Regions from separate parts of the Sporolactobacillus terrae genome, predicted to be linked through region 2. Evidence: a T-box and tRNA genes for the amino acid it is inferred to sense, from the RefSeq annotation. Region 2 holds a T-box; the other holds one or more tRNA genes.

Region 1 (10,016 bases), 450 kb from region 2:
AAATTTATGAAAGAGTATTAGGTCAATACTATTGACCTTTATAGAAAGTATAGACTGAGCATTTTAACAAGTCAACCATGTTGTCCTATTTTAAAATTATGTGCGACATCGGTCCTCCTTTTATGCTATACTACTAAATCAGTACGAAAGGAGTTAGAAAAACGTGAATGAGGAAGAACAGCAGCTAAACAAGGTTCTCATGCTTTTCTATTTCGGATACAGAACCTTTACCGAGAAACCAGACCAAATCATTGAAAAGTATGGTATACAGCGTGTGCACCACCGCATTCTTTTTTTTATTGCTCAAGTCCCAGGGATCACCGTGAATGACCTTCTTTCGATCCTCGAAGTTTCAAAGCAAGCACTCAATACACCGCTCAGACTCTTATCTGAAAAAAATCTGATCAAGATGGTTCAGGCAGATTACGATAAACGCTACAAACTGCTCTATCTGACGGAGCAAGGAAAGCAGCTTGAAAGTAAACTTAGCCATGTACAAAGAGAACAGATGAAGACAATCTTTGACTCTCTCGGATCAAATCATCAAAAAGCGTGGATTGATGTCATGAACGCTCTTGCAAAAGTCCGTCCAGGGCAGCAGCAATTTAATACGCAAATTAATAAACAGAGACATTGAAAAAATTAACGGATTGCTCATTTGCAGATCTATGATTCCTTCGTTTGTTGAATCATAACGGGGAACATCGACAAAGGAAGTTTCCCCTTAAAAAAGCAACATTTAATTAAGGCAAAAAGCGCCCGGTCCCTAATCTCCAACCATGTTTGATGGGCTCGTGTCTTTTCGGCGCTGAATCGCCGCTTCGGTTACTCGCTTGCCGCGGGCGCACCGCGAGCCTCCTCAGACAGGCCAGGAATCTGCGGGGTCTCGCTGGCACGCTGTTCCCGCAGGCGCCAGAGCCCCTCCGCTTTGATTCTTGGCCAAGACACTGGTCTATTGGTTTGAAGACGGGGCAAAATCCTATACTTTCTTATCCTGTCAAAAAAACACGCGTCTCTCAATTTCTGAGAAACGCGTGTTGATCGCTTTGCCTGGCAGTGACCTACTCTCACAGGGGGACAGCCCCCAATTACCATCGGCACAGAAGAGCTTAACGACCGTGTTCGGGATGGGAACGGGTGTGACCTCTTCGCTATAACCGCCAGACTTAAACCGGCTCTCACGAGCCTTCAAAACCGGTAACGAAAACTTCAAAGTCATTCATCCAATTGTTTGTTTTGGGTTAAGTCCTCGACCGATTAGTATCTGTCCGCTTCACACGTCACCGTGCTTCCACTCCAGACCTATCAACCTCATCATCTCTAAGGGGTCTTACTGATTAAAATCATGGGAAATCTCATCTTGAAGGGGGCTTCATGCTTAGATGCTTTCAGCACTTATCCCGTCCACACATAGCTACCCAGCGTATGCTCCTGGCGGAACAACTGGTACACCAGCGGTGTGTCCATCCCGGTCCTCTCGTACTAAGGACAGCTCTTCTCAAATTTCCTACGCCCGCGACGGATAGGGACCGAACTGTCTCACGACGTTCTGAACCCAGCTCGCGTACCGCTTTAATGGGCGAACAGCCCAACCCTTGGGACCTACTTCAGCCCCAGGATGCGATGAGCCGACATCGAGGTGCCAAACCTCCCCGTCGATGTGAACTCTTGGGGGAGATAAGCCTGTTATCCCCAGGGTAGCTTTTATCCGTTGAGCGATGGCCCTTCCATGCGGTGCCACCGGATCACTAAGCCCGACTTTCGTCCCTGCTCGACTTGTAGGTCTCGCAGTCAAGCTCCCTTGTGCCTTTACACTCTGCGAATGATTTCCAACCATTCTGAGGGAACCTTTGGGCGCCTCCGTTACCTTTTAGGAGGCGACCGCCCCAGTCAAACTGCCCGCCTGACACTGTCTCCGAACCGGATCACGGTTCAGGGTTAGAATGTCGATATCGTCAGGGCAGTATCCCACCGATGCCTCCACCGAACCTAGCGGTCCGGCTTCCAAGGCTCCTGCCTATCCTGTACAAACGATACCCACATCCAATATCAAGCTGCAGTAAAGCTCCATGGGGTCTTTCCGTCCTGTCGCGGGTAACCTGCATCTTCACAGGTACTATAATTTCACCGGGTCTCTCGTTGAGACAGTATCCAAATCGTTACACCTTTCGTGCGGGTCGGAACTTACCCGACAAGGAATTTCGCTACCTTAGGACCGTTATAGTTACGGCCGCCGTTTACTGGGGCTTCAATTCAAAGCTTCTCCCCGAAGGGATAACCTCTCCTTTTAACCTTCCAGCACCGGGCAGGTGTCAGCCCCTATACATCACCTTACGGTTTAGCAGAAACCTGTGTTTTTGGTAAACAGTCGCTTGGATCTTTTCACTGCGGCTCTCCGGACCCGAAGGTCCTTCGAGCACCCCTTCTCCCTAAGTTACGGGGTGATTTTGCCGAGTTCCTTAACGAGAGTTCTCCCGAGCGTCTTAGAATTCTCTTCTTGCCCACCTGTGTCGGTTTGGGTACGGGCACCGTTTCACTCGCTAGAGGCTTTTCTTGGCAGTGTAGGATCAGGCGCTTCGGTACTTAAGTTCCCTCCTCATCACCGCTTGGCCACAAGCAGCGGGATTTGCCTCGCTGCAAGCCTCACGGCTTGAACGCACGCTTCCATCCGTGCGCTCGCCTTACCTTCCTGCGTCCCCCCATCACTCAAACGTGAAACGCTGGTACAGGAATATCAACCTGTTGTCCATCGCCTACGCCTTTCGGCCTCGGCTTAGGCCCCGACTAACCCTGAGCGGACGAACCTTCCTCAGGAACCCTTAGGCTTTCGACGGAGAAGATTCTCACTTCTCTTTTCGTTACTCATACCGGCATTCTCACTTCCAAACGCTCCAACATGCCTCACGGCACATCTTCAATGCCCTTGGAACGCTCCCCTACCATGACCTGACGGTCATCCGCGACTTCGGTGCTGTGCTTAGCCCCGTTACATTTTCGGCGCGACGCCACTCGACCAGTGAGCTATTACGCACTCTTTAAATGGTGGCTGCTTCTGAGCCAACATCCTGGTTGTCTGGGCAACGTCACATCCTTTCCCACTTAGCACAAACTTAGGGACCTTAGTCGGCGGTCTGGGCTGTTTCCCTTTCGACGACGGATCTTATCACTCGCCGTCTGACTCCCGGACGTAAGGGCTTGGCATTCGGAGTTTGACTGAACTCGGTAATCCTGTGGGGACCCCTTATTCAATCAGTGCTCTACCTCCAAGTCTCACTCATCCGAGGCTAGCCCTAAAGCTATTTCGGGGAGAACCAGCTATCTCCGTGTTCGATTGGCATTTCACCCCTACCCACACCTCATCCCCGCATTTTTCAACATGCGTGGGTTCGGGCCTCCATTCAGTGTTACCTGAACTTCACCCTGGACATGGGTAGATCACACGGTTTCGGGTCGACAACCCTAAACTCATTCGCCCTATTCAGACTCGCTTTCGCTGCGGCTCCGCCTCTTCAGCTTAACCTTGCTTAGAATCGTCACTCGCCGGTCCATTCTACAAAAGGTACGCTGTCACCCCCGAAGGGGGCTCCAACTACTTGTAAGCACACGGTTTCAGGATCTCTTTCACTCCCCTTCCGGGGTGCTTTTCACCTTTCCCTCACGGTACTGGTTCACTATCGGTCACTGGGGAGTATTTAGCCTTGGGAGACGGTCCTCCCGGATTCCGACGGGGTTTCTCGTGTCCCGCCGTACTCAGGATCCACTCCGGAGTGTACGTTCCGTCGGCTACAGGGCGTTTGCCTTCTCTGGCCGACCCTTCCAGGTCGTTCGCCTGAAACGTACATTTGTAACTCCATGCGGAGTGTCCTACAACCCCAAAGGGCAAGCCCTTTGGTTTGGGCTGTTTCCCTTTCGCTCGCCACTACTCAGGAAATCGCATTTGCTTTCTCTTCCTCCGGGTACTGAGATGTTTCAGTTCCCCGGGTCTGCCTTACTCTGCCTATGGATTCAGCAGAGCATGCTATCCGTTCAGGATAGCGGGTTCCCCCATTCGGAAATCTTCGGATCAAAGCTTACTTACAGCTCCCCGAAGCGTATCGGCGTTCGTTCCGTCCTTCATCGGCTCCCAGTGCCAAGGCATCCACCGTGCGCTCTTTATAACTTAACCACTGCATGCGCGATGAGCGGCGAATCTCTTCGTCAGCTTGTTCCCTGTGATCCTCATGTAATTAAGGAACTTCTGCTAAAAACGTGTACGTCCTGTACACAACGCAGAAGTCACCACTTCCTGTGGAAGTTACATTCCGGTTCTCGGAAACGACGCTTCCTCGATCTTCTTGCTCCTAGCACATGCCATTTATGATTCGTCGCTTGATCGAAAGATCAATTGAATAATCATTTTGGATGTTTCTTGACTTTGTTGCTTGTTTTCGTTATCCAGTTTTCAAGGTTCATGGCTGCCTTTCGGCTCGCCGGTGAAGGAATGCTTCCTTCAAAACCAAACAAAAGACCAAGCGTTCGCTATTGATCGTTTCCTTAGAAAGGAGGTGATCCAGCCGCACCTTCCGATACGGCTACCTTGTTACGACTTCACCCCAATCATTTGTCCCACCTTCGGCGGCTGGGTCCATAAAGGTTCCCACACCGACTTCGGGTGTTACAAACTCTCGTGGTGTGACGGGCGGTGTGTACAAGGCCCGGGAACGGATTCACCGCGGCATGCTGATCCGCGATTACTAGCAATTCCGGCTTCATGCAGGCGAGTTGCAGCCTGCAATCCGAACTGGGGGCGGCTTTATGGGATTCGCTTGACCTTGCGGTTTCGCTGCCCTTTGTACCGCCCATTGTAGCACGTGTGTAGCCCAGATCATAAGGGGCATGATGATTTGACGTCATCCCCACCTTCCTCCGGTTTGTCACCGGCAGTCACCTTAGAGTGCCCAACTTAATGCTGGCAACTAAGATCAAGGGTTGCGCTCGTTGCGGGACTTAACCCAACATCTCACGACACGAGCTGACGACAACCATGCACCACCTGTCACTCTGTCCCCCGAAGGGGAACGGCCTATCTCTAGACTTGTCAGAGGATGTCAAGACCTGGTAAGGTTCTTCGCGTTGCTTCGAATTAAACCACATGCTCCACTGCTTGTGCGGGCCCCCGTCAATTCCTTTGAGTTTCAACCTTGCGGTCGTACTCCCCAGGCGGAATGCTTAATGTGTTAACTTCAGCACTAAGGGGTTGGACCCCCCTAACACCTAGCATTCATCGTTTACGGCATGGACTACCAGGGTATCTAATCCTGTTTGCTCCCCATGCTTTCGCACCTCAGCGTCAGTAACAGACCAGAGAGCCGCCTTCGCCACTGGTATTCCTCCACATCTCTACGCATTTCACCGCTACACGTGGAATTCTACTCTCCTCTTCTGCACTCAAGCTCCCCAGTTTCCAATGACCTTTTGCGGTTGAGCCGCAAGATTTCACATCAGACTTAAGAAGCCGCCTGCGCGCGCTTTACGCCCAATAATTCCGGACAACGCTTGCCACCTACGTATTACCGCGGCTGCTGGCACGTAGTTAGCCGTGGCTTTCTGGCCGGATACCGTCACAGCACCAGCATTTCCTCTGGCACTCGTTCTTCTCCGGCAACAGAGCTTTACGATCCGAAAACCTTCTTCGCTCACGCGGCGTTGCTCCATCAGACTTTCGTCCATTGTGGAAGATTCCCTACTGCTGCCTCCCGTAGGAGTTTGGGCCGTGTCTCAGTCCCAATGTGGCCGATCACCCTCTCAGGTCGGCTATGCATCGCAGTCTTGGTGGGCCGTTACCCCGCCAACTAACTAATGCACCGCGGGCCCATCTGTAAGTGATGGCCGAAACCATCTTTCAACCTCGCACCATGCGGCGCGAGGGATTATCCGGTATTAGCTCCGGTTTCCCGAAGTTATCCCCGTCTTACAGGCAGGTTGCCCACGTGTTACTCACCCATCCGCCGCTCACGTCCAGGAGCAAGCTCCCTTCTGTGCGCTCGACTTGCATGTATTAGGCACGCCGCCAGCGTTCGTCCTGAGCCAGGATCAAACTCTCCAAAAAGTTTACTGTTTACTTACTATTGTACTTCTTGTCGTACTCCCAAGGAGAGGAACTTCTGCTAAGGGCGTGCACGTCCTGTGCACAACGCAGAAGTCACCACATCCTGTGGAAGCTATGATCCATAGCAAATTGAATTGATTATGGGGTTTAAAACCCTCTATTCACGCTTGGCTTTTGTTCAGTTTTCAAGGAACATTCATATAAATGAATATTAATAATAATAATAATGGTGGGCCTAAGTGGACTCGAACCACCGACCTCACGCTTATCAGGCGTGCGCTCTAACCAGCTGAGCTATAGGCCCATAGATATAATGGAGCGGGTGATGGGAATCGAACCCACGACCAGAGCTTGGAAGGCTCTTGTTTTACCACTAAACTACACCCGCAAAAGATGGTCGGGAAGACAGGATTTGAACCTGCGACCCTCTGGTCCCAAACCAGATGCTCTACCAAGCTGAGCCACTTCCCGATAAATCAATGCGCCCTAGAGAAGTCGAATCCCTAACCTTCTGATCCGTAGTCAGACGCTCTATCCAATTGAGCTAAGGGCGCATATTAAATTAAATGGTGCGGTCGAGAGGACTCGAACCTCCACGAAGTTGCCTCCACTAGCCCCTCAAGCTAGCGCGTCTGCCATTCCGCCACGACCGCATATATAAATGGTGCGGGTGAAGGGACTCGAACCCCCACGTTGGAAAACACTAGATCCTAAATCTAGCGCGTCTGCCAATTCCGCCACACCCGCTAAAATGAGCCACGAAGGATTTGAACCTTCGACCCTCTGATTAAAAGTCAGATGCTCTACCCCTGAGCTAGTGGCTCATGTGGCTGGCCCAGCTGGATTCGAACCAGCGCATGACGGCACCAAAAACCGTTGCCTTACCGCTTGGCTATGGGCCAAAAACAATTATGTATCATAACATAAATCGTTTATAGCTGAATATCAATTACATGTATCATTTATAATGGCGGATCCGATCGGATTTGAACCGACGATCTCCTGCGTGACAGGCAGGCATGTTAACCCCTACACCACGGATCCTCATATATTTTATTTAAAATGGTGACCCGTACGGGATTCGAACCCATGAACCCACCGTGAAAGGGTGGTGTCTTAACCACTTGACGAACGGGCCAAATTAATGGCGGAGAAGGAGGGATTCGAACCCTCGCACGATTTACACCGTCTACTCCCTTAGCAGGGGAGCCCCTTCAGCCAACTTGGGTACTTCTCCATATGGCTCCACAGGTAGGATTCGAACCTACGACCGATCGGTTAACAGCCGATTGCTCTACCACTGAGCTACTGTGGAATAAGTGGTTTTAAAAACAAATGCATAGGCTATTCTACACTGTGATAATTCATTTGTCAACAGTGCTTCGAAAGTTCTTTTAATCGGTCGCTTTCATCAGCATGTCCTCTTGACGACTTAAATAATTTACCACAGAATCAAATACCTAGTCAACCCTTTTTTTAAACTTTTTTATTAATTGATCCGTCGCTTACTTATTAGACGGATGCTGCCCCCACAAGTGCCGCAAACATAACGTTTTGTATCAAGTTTTCTTTTTCTCTTAAAATGGGCGCCGCAAACCGCACACTGGTAATCATAGCGTACGCTTGAACGCGTGCGTGCATGAGGGATTGCTTCGCAGTACCGCGAACCGCCGACCTTTGCAAGCAGCATGCGAAAGTCGGCGTCTCGGTGACGATAGCCCATCCCCAACAAGTGAAGATGGTAGTGGCAGAGTTCATGTTTGATAATCTTAACAAACGATTCAATACCAAAGTGCTGCAACTGACGATTGTTAAATTCCAAGCCGTGCGTAATCAGCAAGTAGCGTCCGCCTGTAGTGCGCAGTCTTGGATTAAAAATAGCGCGATGAAGAAACGGCCGATGAAAACTGTCTAGGGATATCTGCTCCACCATTTTTTGAAGTTCTTCATTGGTCATTTGACCACCTCCACAGGCACATTAAGGCATGATTCTTTCTTTTGGCGCTACCATCGTTAAAGAAATACGTCCCTTGTCTGCATCCACCTGTTCAACCCAAACAGTGACGATCTCGCCGACTCGAACGACATCTAATGGATGGCGCACAAACCGTTCAGCTAGTTTTGACAGATGTACAAGCCCGTCTTGTTTGACACCAATATCGACAAAAGCACCGAAGTCAACCACATTGCGGACCGTTCCTTCAAGCTGCATGCCTGGTCTTAAATCCTCCATTTTCAATACATCCGTTTTTAAAAGTGGTTTTTTTAAATCATCACGCGGGTCACGCCCCGGCCGAATCAGTGCTTCGGCTACATCGCGCAAAGTCGGCTCGCCAACTGAGAGTTCCGCTGCTGTTTTCGCTAGATCCATCGCTTTAAGTTTATCCGCCAATCCGCTTGAGCCGATTTTCTCCGTCGTGCCTCCAACCTTGGCAAGCAGCCTGCCTGCTACTTCATAGCTTTCCGGGTGAATGGGAGTATTATCAAACGGATTGTCTCCACCGCCAACGCGCAGAAATCCTGCGGCTTGTTCAAATGCCCGCGCACCTAAACGCGGTACCTTTTTAAGCTGACTACGATCGGTATACCTGCCCCTTTTTTCCCGTTCTGCAACCACATTCGCTGCCACTGTTTTTGAGAGTCCTGCCACGTATTGAAGCAATTGTGACGATGCCGTATTGACATTAACACCGACCTGATTCACCACCGTCTCAACAACAAACTGCAGTGATTTGGCTAGATCTCTCTGTGATACATCGTGCTGGTATTCGCCGACTCCGACTGATTTCGGATCCACTTTCACCAGCTCTGCAAGCGGATCTTGTAGACGCCGCGCAATGGATACCGCACTCCGCTCTTCGACATGCAGATCAGGAAATTCCTCACGCGCGAGTTTCGATGCTGAATACACACTGGCACCTGCTTCATTAACAATCATATAGAAAAGTTTGCGCCCGTTGACCTGCTTCAGCGTTTCAGCAATAAATGCTTCCGTTTCGCGTGATGCTGTACCGTTGCCGATCGCAATGATATCAATCTTATATTGGTCAATTAGCTGCAAAACCGTCCGCCTCGCTCCTTCTTTATCGGACTTGGGCGGTGTTGGATGGATCAAGGAAATAGCGAGCACTTTGCCTGTAGGATCAACAACAGCCAGCTTACAACCGGTTCGATAAGCAGGATCCACGCCAAGTACCGTCCGTTCCTTTAAAGGTGGCTGCAGCAGCAACCCGCGCAAATTTTCCGCAAAGATGTGAATGGCTTGTTTTTCTGCTTTCTCTGTGAGTGCTTGTCTGATCTCTCGCGCGGTTGCTGGAGCGATCAACCGCCGGTAAGCGTCTTCCGCGCATTCCTTTAGCTGCTGAGCAGCCGTAGTCTTTTTCCCTGGGTTTAATGCACGCAGAACGGACGGAAGAATAGTGTTCTCAGGTGATTCAATCGCGACTTTCAAGATGTCTTCTTTTTCGCCGCGATTGACCGCAAGAATACGATGTGGCACGATGCCTTGGATGCGTTCTTCATAATCATAGTAATTGGCATACACGTTTTTCGGATCAAGTTCAGGATGCTTGGCTTGAACATGCACCGTGCCCTGCGCGAGTGTACGTTTTCGGGCAAGTGCGCGAAGTTCAGCATGTTCGGAGACACGTTCCGCAAGAATATCTCTTGCACCTTGAAGCGCTTCCTCTACAGAAGCCACATGCTTTTCCCCAGAAATATATCGGGCAGCTTCATGTTCAATGGGCTGAACGGGTAATGATGCAAGCCAATCGGCCAGTGGTTCCAGCCCTTTCTCTTTAGCCTTTAGCGCGCGCGTCCGTCGTTTTTGACGATACGGAAGATAGAGATCCTCAACTTCTTGAAGAATGGACGCTTGATTAATTTTTTGTTTTAATTCAGGCGTTAGTTTTCCCTGTTCCTCGATCCG
Region 2 (10,016 bases):
TGCCACTCCATTTTTAGTGAAGGCGCATCATTATTAGAAAAATACAACATCATTCCGTATTCTTGACAGTCGTAAATGCACTTGATAAGCTATCAATAAAATTTTCGGAAAGAAGTCAACCAATCCATGGGGGTAATCAAACAGTGATGAGAGAAGATAAGTTTACAAGAGAGGGACTTACTTTTGATGATGTTTTGCTGATTCCAGCTGCTTCGGACGTGCTGCCGCGTGATGTTTCCGTTCAAACGTCACTGACACGCACCCTGAACTTGAAGATTCCGATTATCAGCGCAGGAATGGATACGGTCACTGAGTCGCAAATGGCTATTGCAATGGCGAGACAAGGCGGTATGGGCGTTATTCATAAGAATATGTCCATTGAAGAACAGGCGGATCAGGTGGATAAAGTGAAACGTTCGGAAAGCGGCGTCATCACCAATCCATTCTTCTTAACCCCGGACAATCAGATTTTTGACGCAGAGCACTTGATGAATAAATATCGTATTTCCGGTGTTCCGATTGTGGACAACACAGACGAACGCCATTTAGTCGGCATCCTGACCAACCGCGATATGCGCTTTGTTAAAGACTATTCGCTTCGAATCGGCGATATGATGACCAAAGAAAATTTGGTTACGGCACCGGTCGGGACAAGCTTAAAACAAGCAGAAGTCATTTTGAATGAAAACCGTATTGAAAAGCTGCCGCTTGTTGATGAGCAAGGTGTGCTTAAAGGGTTGATCACGACAAAAGATATTGAAAAAGTCGTTGAATTCCCTAATTCGGCGAAAGACGAAAAAGGTCGTTTGCTGGTTGCAGCAGCCGTTGGCGTAACTGCCGATGCCATGCTCCGTGTCGAAAAACTCGTGGATTCTGGTGCAGATGCGATTGTTATTGATACCGCACACGGTCATTCGAAAGGCGTCTTGCAAAAAGTTAACGCTATTCGCAAAAAGTTCCCGAAGGTCAGCTTAATTGCAGGAAACGTGGCTACAGCTGAAGGAACAAAAGCACTGATTGACGCCGGTGTTGATGTCGTTAAGGTGGGCATTGGACCAGGATCAATTTGTACAACGCGTGTGGTTGCCGGCGTCGGCGTACCGCAAGTGACTGCGGTTTATGAATGTGCAAATGAAGCGGATAAACATGGTGTTGCAATCATTGCCGATGGCGGAATTAAGTATTCCGGTGATGTTGTGAAAGCTCTGGCTGCAGGCGGAAGTGCCGTAATGCTTGGTTCACTGCTTGCCGGTGTTGACGAAACCCCAGGTGAAAAAGAAATTTATCAAGGACGTCAGTTCAAAGTGTATCGCGGCATGGGCTCGGTCAGCGCGATGGAACATGGAAGCAAGGACCGCTATTTCCAGGAAAACGCAAAGAAACTTGTTCCAGAAGGTATTGAAGGACGTGTACCGTACAAGGGAAAATTGGCCGATACGATTTATCAGCTCATTGGCGGATTGCGTTCCGGTATGGGGTATTGTGGTGCACCGACTGTACAAGCGCTGCGTGAACAAGCACGATTCACAAGAATTACGAATGCCGGTTTGATTGAAAGTCATCCGCACGACATACAGATTACAAAAGAAGCACCGAATTATTCGATTAAATAAATGATCAACCCGCTGCATACGGTTTGATGAATGAATAAATAAATAATGTCTTTGGAAAAGTCGCGGGCGGCAAAGTCAAGGATCGCCTCGCTTTTCTATGTGCGCGCAAAGTGAATCACGCACGAATTTTTCGGGGGTGTAGGGGTTGAAGTTCAGTAACAAGCTCAGCCGTTTTGCGGCGGTAAGCCTGGCGTTAATTCTCGGATTAACGCTTGCCTTTCAGATACCATTTGCTTCTAAGGCAGAAGCAGCATCAGATCCGCTAGGTGTGAAAGCGAAATCGGCAATCTTAGTTGATTTTAACAGCGGACAAATTTTGTATGAGAAAGATGCAGATCACGTGTATCCTCCGGCCAGCATGACCAAAATGATGACCGAATACCTTGTGATGCAGGCACTCCACTCGAAAAAACTGACTTGGGATACGCCGGTGTCGATCAGTGACTACACGTATAAGATCTCTCAAAATCGAGCGTTTTCCAATGTCCCACTGAAAAAGGACCATCAATATACGGTTCGCGAACTGTACGAAGCGATGGCGATTTATTCAGCAAACGGTGCAACGATTGCATTGGCGGAAAAAGTCGGCGGAACAGAGAAACATTTTGTTGATTTAATGAATAAAACAGCAAAAAAATTCGGAATGCAAAGTGCTGAATATATTAACAGTTCAGGTCTCGAAAACGTCGATCTCGGTTCAGATGCTCCCTATGGCGGCAAAGATGCGAGCAATCAACTTTCTGCCAAAGATCTTGCGAAATTGGCCTACCATATTATAAAAGATTATCCGGATGCATTGGAAATCTCCAAGATCCCGTTGAAACAATTTACTGCCGGTGTTGACTCGCCAATTCAAATGGTAAACTGGAACTACATGCTGCCAGGTTTCGGCGCCAACATGGCCAAGTTTACTTATGCAGGTGTCGATGGATTAAAAACCGGACATACCGATCTTGCCGGCTACTGCTTTACCGGTACAGTCAATCGAAATGGTCATCGATTGATTAGCGTTGTCATGGGGACGCCTTCCGATCCACAGCGCTTTGAACAGACACGCGCCCTTTTTGATTATGGGTATAACCAGTTCACTGAGAAAACACTTGCCAAGAAAAATCAGCGGATTAAGGGAGCACAGAAGTCGGTTGCTGTACATGACGGAAAACAAGATCGCGCCCCGCTTGCTTTTGGTAAAACGTATAAAGCAGCCGTTCTAAACGGTGACTCCTCAGCGGTAACCTACAAGGTCGTGCTTGATCGTTCGAAGCTGAACAAGGATGGAAACTTGGAAGCACCGGTGAAAAAGGGCGAAACCGTCGGCTATGCTGAGGTCACCCCGAAGAGCGGCAGTCACTACGGATACATTTATCAGTCCAATAATAAGGTTCCGGTCATCGCCGCTGAACAAATCGAGCGAAATAACTGGTTTGTCCGTATGATTAAAGGAATCGGAGCGTTCTTTGCTTCCATCTTCTCATGGATTGCAGGCCTCTTCTAATGCGAATTCAACAGATCGTTTTCTGATGAAAAGTCGGGCGCAGAGCTCGACTTTTTTTTACAGAAAAAGAAGGTATGTAATTTTGCCCCGACTTCAAGCCAATAGATCCGTGTCTTGACCGAGAATCAAAGTGGAGGTTGCGAGACGCCAGCGAACAGCTGTAGTGCCCGGATCGGATCGCTGGCAAGGGACTAGGCGTAGCCTAGTTTCTCATAAGTAAAGCTAAATGAGAAAGAAAAAAAGAAAAATCATCCAAACATATATTATGCGTATTTATTTACTGGGTTTTATTGTACACTATAGGTAGTTTGGTAGATTCTAGAGAAGCTCATTGGAGGGGTTATGATGGTACAGAAAGGTACAGATCGTGTCAAACGCGGAATGGCAGAAATGCAAAAAGGCGGCGTGATTATGGATGTCGTCAACGCAGAACAAGCGAAAATTGCGGAGGAAGCAGGCGCAACGGCTGTCATGGCTTTGGAACGCGTCCCATCCGATATACGCAAGGCAGGCGGCGTTGCACGTATGGCCGACCCAACGATTGTTGAGGAAGTTCAGAATGCAGTGTCCATTCCGGTTATGGCGAAAGCGAGAATCGGACATATTGTTGAAGCGCGTGTACTCGAGGCGATGAAGGTAGACTACATTGATGAAAGTGAAGTGTTGACGCCTGCCGATGATGTTTTCCACATTGATAAAAAGGCATTTACCGTGCCTTTTGTGTGTGGATGCCGTGATCTGGGAGAAGCCGCGCGTCGAATCGGCGAAGGTGCTGCAATGCTGCGGACAAAAGGCGAACCAGGAACGGGAAATATTGTCGAAGCGGTCCGCCACATGCGTCTCGTAAATAGCCAGGTGCGTAAAGTGGTGTCGATGGAAAAGGATGAAGTCATGGTCTTTGCCAAAGAACTCGGCGCGCCTTATGAAATTCTTTTACAAATTAAAGAATCCGGTCGTCTTCCGGTCGTCAACTTTGCTGCCGGGGGCGTTGCAACGCCTGCTGATGCAGCGTTGATGATGGAACTGGGTGCAGACGGCGTCTTCGTTGGTTCCGGAATTTTCAAATCAGAGAATCCGGCAAAATTTGCCCGCTCAATTGTTGAAGCAACCACATACTACCAAGATTATGAGCGGATTGTTGAACTTTCAAAGGGATTAGGCACACCGATGAAAGGGATCGATATGAGCAATCTCGAACCTGCCGAACGCATGCAGGATCGCGGCATTTGAGGTGAGCGAAATGGCAACGAGAATAGGCGTACTGGCCCTCCAAGGTGCGGTCAGTGAACATGTCCATGCGCTGGAAAATTCCGGATCGCAGGTTTCTTTAGTGAAGAATATTGGCGATCTTGAGGGATTGGACGGGCTGGTGCTTCCGGGCGGCGAAAGTACAATGATGCGACGAATGATGGATCGTTATGGCCTTTTTGAAGCGGTCAAGCAATTTGCAGCTGAAAAACCAGTGTTCGGCACCTGTGCAGGACTGATCTTAATGGCGAAACAAATTGAAGGAAGAAAAGGCCCGCATCTCAGCTTACTGGATATTGATGTGAAACGGAATGCCTTTGGCCGCCAGGTAGAGAGCTTTGAAGCAGACTTGGCTATTAAAGGAATCAGTGACCATTATACCGGCGTTTTTATCCGGGCGCCCTATATTAAGAGTGCTGCAGCTAATGTGGATGTGCTGGCAACTTATGAGGGCCACATTGTTGCGTGCAGACAAGAGCGTTTCCTTTGCTGTGCGTTCCACCCGGAATTAACCAGTGATCCGGCGATGCATCGTTATTTTGTCCAAATGGTGAATGAATCCCGTTAACCGCTTGCTTTTTTAGAATCAGTAGTGTAGATTTTAAATAAGTCAATCTACTGTGCTTAATGATGGGAAAAAGTAGCCTTTGTCTTCTTGTGAAGAGAGCCGTGCTTGGTGGGAAGCGGTGAAGAAACGACGGCAAATCCATCCCTGAGAGCTGGATCGGCATTAAGCTGATCACACGGATCATTTCGTTATCAATGACTAAAGCGGTCAGCAGCAGCGCAAGGTAAGCTGCTGGCAATTTGGGTGGCAACGCGGGTTTATAATCTCGTCCCTTATGATTGGAAGGGGACGAGATTTTCTATTTTTAGGAGGCAGAGAACGATGCTCGACATGAAACGATTGCGAGACCATTATGATGAAATCAAAGTAAAGTTAAATAAGCGTGGTGAAGACCTGAGTGACTTTGAACGTTTTCCGGAATTAGATAACAAGCGACGTGATCTGATCAGTCGTACGGAAGTGTTGAAAGCAAAACGTAATGAAGTATCCGCACAGGTCGCAGCGAAGAAGCGTGCAAAGGAAGATGCGTCGGATCTGATTGTGTCAATGCGCGAGGTAAGTGCCAGCATTAAAGAAATGGACAGCAAGCTGGGTAAAATTGAAGATGAACTGAAACAAGTCATGCTGTCAATTCCAAATGTTCCACATGAAACAGTGCCGGTTGGTGCGAGTGAAGACGATAACAAACCGACCCGCTTTTGGGGTGAACCGAGACCGTTCGATTATGAACCGAAACCACATTGGGATCTTGCGACCAATTTGGGTATACTCGATTTTGAACGGGCTGCAAAGGTTACCGGAAGCCGCTTTGTTTTCTATAAGGGCTTAGGCGTTCGTTTGGAACGTGCACTGATCAGCTTCATGCTCGATCTGCACGAAGATCATCATGGCTATGAATTGATTATGCCGCCGTATATGGTTAACCGGACGAGCATGACCGGAACCGGACAGCTTCCTAAGTTTGAAGAAGATGCGTTTAAAATTGCCGATGATCGCGACTATTTCCTGATTCCTACGGCAGAGGTACCGGTGACAAACTATTATCGTGATGAGATGTTGAATGGTGAGGATCTTCCGAGAGCATTTGCTGCATACAGTGCTTGTTTCCGTTCTGAAGCAGGTTCTGCCGGACGCGACACACGCGGCATCATCCGCCAACACCAATTTAATAAGGTAGAGCTGGTTCGTTTCGTGAAGCCTGAGGATTCTTATAACGAACTGGAAAAGTTGACCGGTCATGCGGAAGAAGTGCTGCGTCTACTCAACCTTCCTTACCGTGTGGTGTCCATATGCACCGGAGACCTTGGCTTTACAGCTGCAAAGAAATACGACCTTGAAGTTTGGATTCCAAGCCAAAACACGTATCGTGAAATTTCTTCTTGTAGTAATTTTGAAGATTTCCAAGCACGCAGGGCGAATATTCGCTTTAGGCGCACGCCGAAAGCAAAGCCGGAATTCGTGCATACGCTGAATGGTTCGGGGCTTGCTGTCGGGCGAACGGTTGCTGCTATTTTGGAAAATTACCAACAGGAAGACGGTACGGTAGTTATCCCGGAAGCACTGCGTCCATATATGAAAAATGTTGAGAAGATCGCGCCAAAGGAATAATCCGATCAAAGTTTAGGAGGTGCCCGTGGTGCCCTTTCATCAAAAAGTAAATAATGATGCCCGATTAACCAAAATGATCGACGACTTGGGGATTTCGCTGGACCCAAAGGATCCGAAAGCACCTGAAAAAGAAAAAAAACAGGATGATCAAGCGGATAAAAAACAAAAGGACCAATAAAAATGACGAGGGTGTCTCAAAAGTCAATTGACTTTTGAGACACCCTTAAAAATGTCTACTTTGGGATTAAGCGCGAAGATGCGAGACTCCTGTGGAGCGTTCCCGTTGATCGCAAGCCGGAGGAGATCCTGCAGGATTTACAGGATCAGCCGAGGAGGCTCCTGGATCGCCCGCGGTCGCGCTCAGTTGATGCGAGCAATCGGAGCGCAATATAAATTTAACACCCTTTTGGGACAGCCTCGTCTCTCTTTAGCTGCCGCAGCGTACATTTTCTTTTAATCGGTCCTGAATCAAGGCAGCGAGCGCATCACCTGTATCCGGATCATTCACTAAATCGTAATCATCGATATCCAATTTCAGCACCGGGCAGATGGAGAAATCGCTGATCCATTGTTCATAGCGTTGATACATTTCTTGCCAGTAGCTGTGCGGGGTTTCTTTTTCAAGGCCGCGACCGCGCCTGCAAATACGATTTACGGTCGCATCTAGTGAACCGTGGAGGTAAATAAGCAGGTCTGGGCGGCGAAAATACGGCGTCATAACCATCGCCTCAAAAAGGCTTGTATAAGTACGGTAATCGGCCTCGGACATCGTTCCTTTTTCATAATGCATCTTTGCGAAAATCCCGGTATCTTCATAAATCGAACGGTCTTGAATGAAATTATCTGGACTGGCCGAAATGCGCTTTGTTTCCTTGAAACGTTCACCAAGGAAAAAGATCTGAAGATGGAAGGCCCAACGATTAAAATCTTTATAAAATAAATCAAGATATGGATTTCCATCCACTTTTTCAAATGAGGTGCGGTAGCCAAGCCGGTGTGCCATCGCATCGGCAAAGGTTGTTTTGCCGATGCCAACCATACCAGCGACAGAAATCAGTTTATTTGTTGGAGCAGATTCGACCATGTAAGACGTCCTTTCATAAAAGCAATTTAAGATAAGAACATGGATACAATTCATTAAGTGTATCACCTAAAAAGCGCAAAAAAAAGTGAAAAAGTACGAATCATGCATGCAATGATTGTATAAAAAAGTTGAATATTGTCGAAAATAATCATCGCATGGAAGCCGGAACCATGATCGGAAGACTTGACACAAGAATGTTGTTAGACCAAGGAAGTATCCGTTTACAAAAAGGATATTTTATTGACACTAAATGGTGATTGTGCTATATTGTAATAAACCATTTTACTACTTAATATAAGATCAGATGTAAGAATGAAGACCCTTCCTTGAAGTGTAGTAGTTTTTACTTCTGGAAAGGTCTGTTTTTATATTTTACGTTTTTGTTAATTGGTAAATGGTTTTAGTTCACGCGCGGGCAGCGCAACGTTTTAGGGAGGCAGTTACACATGCAAAACGGTAAAGTAAAATGGTTCAATGCAGAAAAAGGCTACGGATTCATTGAAGTTGAAGGCGGAAATGACGTATTCGTACACTATTCTGCAATCGAAGGCGAAGGTTTCAAAACGCTTGAAGAAGGTCAAGAAGTTAGCTTCGACATTGTTGAAGGTAACCGTGGACCTCAAGCTGCAAACGTTGTAAAACTTTGATCTTCGGCCATGACCGATAATGTGGAAGCAGTCCTCTCTAAACAAGGGCTGCTTTTTATTTGTCTTCTAACGTCTAGCACTGTTCAAAGCTCTTCTTTTTTTGTATAATACACAGTGTCGCCAAACGTGGTGCGAGATTTGGCTCTGTAGCTCAGTGGATAGAGCGTCGGTTTCCTAAACCGTGCGTCGCAGGTTCGATTCCTGCCAGGGCCATCATGTTGATATAACAAGGTTTTTAGCAACTTTGCTAAGAATAAAATACCAACAATCAGAACGAATATCCTATTAATCCCTTCTTTCTTGATTCATTAATCAAGAAAGAAGGGATTTTTTTGGTTCAGATAAGGGAACGCATGGGATAAAGAACGTTACACATTAGATGAAGCCTATCAAAAATTCATTAATGCTCAAGCGGCTGAGGGCGTACGAAAGCGAACAATAACAGATTATACGAAAAGCATAGGGATGTTCAAATAATTTCAAGCAATCATATTGATGATTCGGTTTAGTGCGTTGGTACGCTGCTGATTAAAGTGTTCCAGAATAGTAACATTTAAATGAATAACTGTTATAATACAGATTTTCACTGTGTTATAGTAGTGATGTTTATTTAAATCATTCATTGGAAAGTTGGGTTATTCATGGTTGTTAGCTGGTTAGGGGCTGTGATTGGATTAATTTTGGCTATTGTATTAATACTGAAGCATCTTAATCCGGTTTATGCCTTAATGGCAGGAGCGGTTATCGGTGCGCTCATTGGCGGGGCAGATCTGACGCAAACGGTTAATCTCGTCGTTGAAGGAACGGCGAGTGTCACGGGAACGATTGTAAGAGTCCTTGCCGCCGGGGTGCTCGCCGGTGTAATGATGGAAACGGGTGCTGCAGAGCAGATTGCGCGGACGATTGTCGCTCGTTTCAGTGATCGTATGGCTTTATTTTCATTGGCACTTGCAACGATGATTATTACGGCAGTTGGTGTATTTATCCCGGTTGCTGTTATTATTGTTGCACCGATTGCTCTGGCGGTCGGAGAAAAATTGGGATTCACTAAGTTGAGCCTGCTTCTCGCATTGAGTGGTGGGGGCAAGGCGGGCAATATTATCTCGCCCAATGCCAATACCATTATGGCTGCTAAGGGATTTCATGTTGAATTATCCCAAGTCATGATTCATGGCTTTATTCCTGCAATTTTTGGTTTGATTGCGTCAGTAGTTATCGCTTCGCTGATTAAGCACCGTGGTGCAAAAGCGGTAGCCCTTCCTTCAAAAAAGTCGGCAGATTCGGATAATCGGTTGCCAAGTTTTGGACAAGCCGTTGTTGCGCCGCTCGTGGCAATTGTTGTCTTGATGCTGAATCCGATTGGCGATATTTTTCATGTCGCTTTTTTAAAGAGTTTTCAGTTTGACGCAATGTATATTTTGCCGGTTGCCAGTATTATCGGGTTGATTGCAATGGGCAAAACGAAGCACATGATGACGTATATTTCCTCAGGTGTTGAAAAAATGACGGGCGTGGTTATGATTCTGATTGGTGCAGGTGCACTGGCAGGTTTGGTTGCTGCATCGAATCTCAGTACAGAAATCGTAAGTGCTGTGAAATTTTTCGGAATTCCCGGCATGCTGCTCTCTCCGCTTTCCGGAATCTTGATGGGGGCGGCTGTTGCCTCAACGTCGACAGGCGTAATAATTGCTACTCAATCATTTGCGCATTCAATTCTCAGTTTTGGTGTTTCGCCTGTTGGTGCCGCTGTGAT

Evidence for each region. The T-box of region 2 lies ahead of serS (serine--tRNA ligase). A T-box ahead of a tRNA ligase gene usually reads a tRNA of that ligase, here a tRNA-Ser.
Region 1: it has a tRNA-Ser gene. The T-box ahead of serS (serine--tRNA ligase) is inferred to sense a tRNA for this amino acid. The anticodon was not compared.

The regions. Positions count from the first base shown of each region.
Region 1 covers NZ_CP082837.1:2,342,701-2,352,716, forward strand. The annotation lists gene K7399_RS11195 (MarR family winged helix-turn-helix transcriptional regulator) at 200-637, shown strand; rRNA gene rrf (5S ribosomal RNA) at 1,049-1,165, opposite strand; rRNA gene K7399_RS11205 (23S ribosomal RNA) at 1,238-4,165, opposite strand; rRNA gene K7399_RS11210 (16S ribosomal RNA) at 4,538-6,088, opposite strand; tRNA gene K7399_RS11215 (tRNA-Ile) at 6,316-6,392, opposite strand; tRNA gene K7399_RS11220 (tRNA-Gly) at 6,403-6,476, opposite strand; tRNA gene K7399_RS11225 (tRNA-Pro) at 6,483-6,559, opposite strand; tRNA gene K7399_RS11230 (tRNA-Arg) at 6,569-6,642, opposite strand; tRNA gene K7399_RS11235 (tRNA-Leu) at 6,656-6,741, opposite strand; tRNA gene K7399_RS11240 (tRNA-Leu) at 6,751-6,835, opposite strand; tRNA gene K7399_RS11245 (tRNA-Lys) at 6,841-6,912, opposite strand; tRNA gene K7399_RS11250 (tRNA-Gln) at 6,916-6,990, opposite strand; tRNA gene K7399_RS11255 (tRNA-Asp) at 7,057-7,132, opposite strand; tRNA gene K7399_RS11260 (tRNA-Glu) at 7,152-7,226, opposite strand; tRNA gene K7399_RS11265 (tRNA-Ser) at 7,234-7,325, opposite strand; tRNA gene K7399_RS11270 (tRNA-Asn) at 7,329-7,403, opposite strand; gene K7399_RS11275 (SprT family protein) at 7,578-8,045, opposite strand; gene K7399_RS11280 (Tex family protein) at 8,067-10,016, opposite strand, start outside.
Region 2 covers NZ_CP082837.1:2,791,040-2,801,055, forward strand. The annotation lists gene guaB (IMP dehydrogenase) at 147-1,613, shown strand; gene K7399_RS13285 (serine hydrolase) at 1,759-3,108, shown strand; gene pdxS (pyridoxal 5'-phosphate synthase lyase subunit PdxS) at 3,454-4,338, shown strand; gene pdxT (pyridoxal 5'-phosphate synthase glutaminase subunit PdxT) at 4,349-4,924, shown strand; T-box leader at 4,975-5,200, shown strand; gene serS (serine--tRNA ligase) at 5,246-6,532, shown strand; gene K7399_RS13305 (hypothetical protein) at 6,561-6,710, shown strand; gene K7399_RS13310 (deoxynucleoside kinase) at 6,960-7,616, opposite strand; gene cspD (cold-shock protein CspD) at 8,063-8,263, shown strand; tRNA gene K7399_RS13320 (tRNA-Arg) at 8,404-8,476, shown strand; gene K7399_RS13325 (GntP family permease) at 8,905-10,016, shown strand, end outside.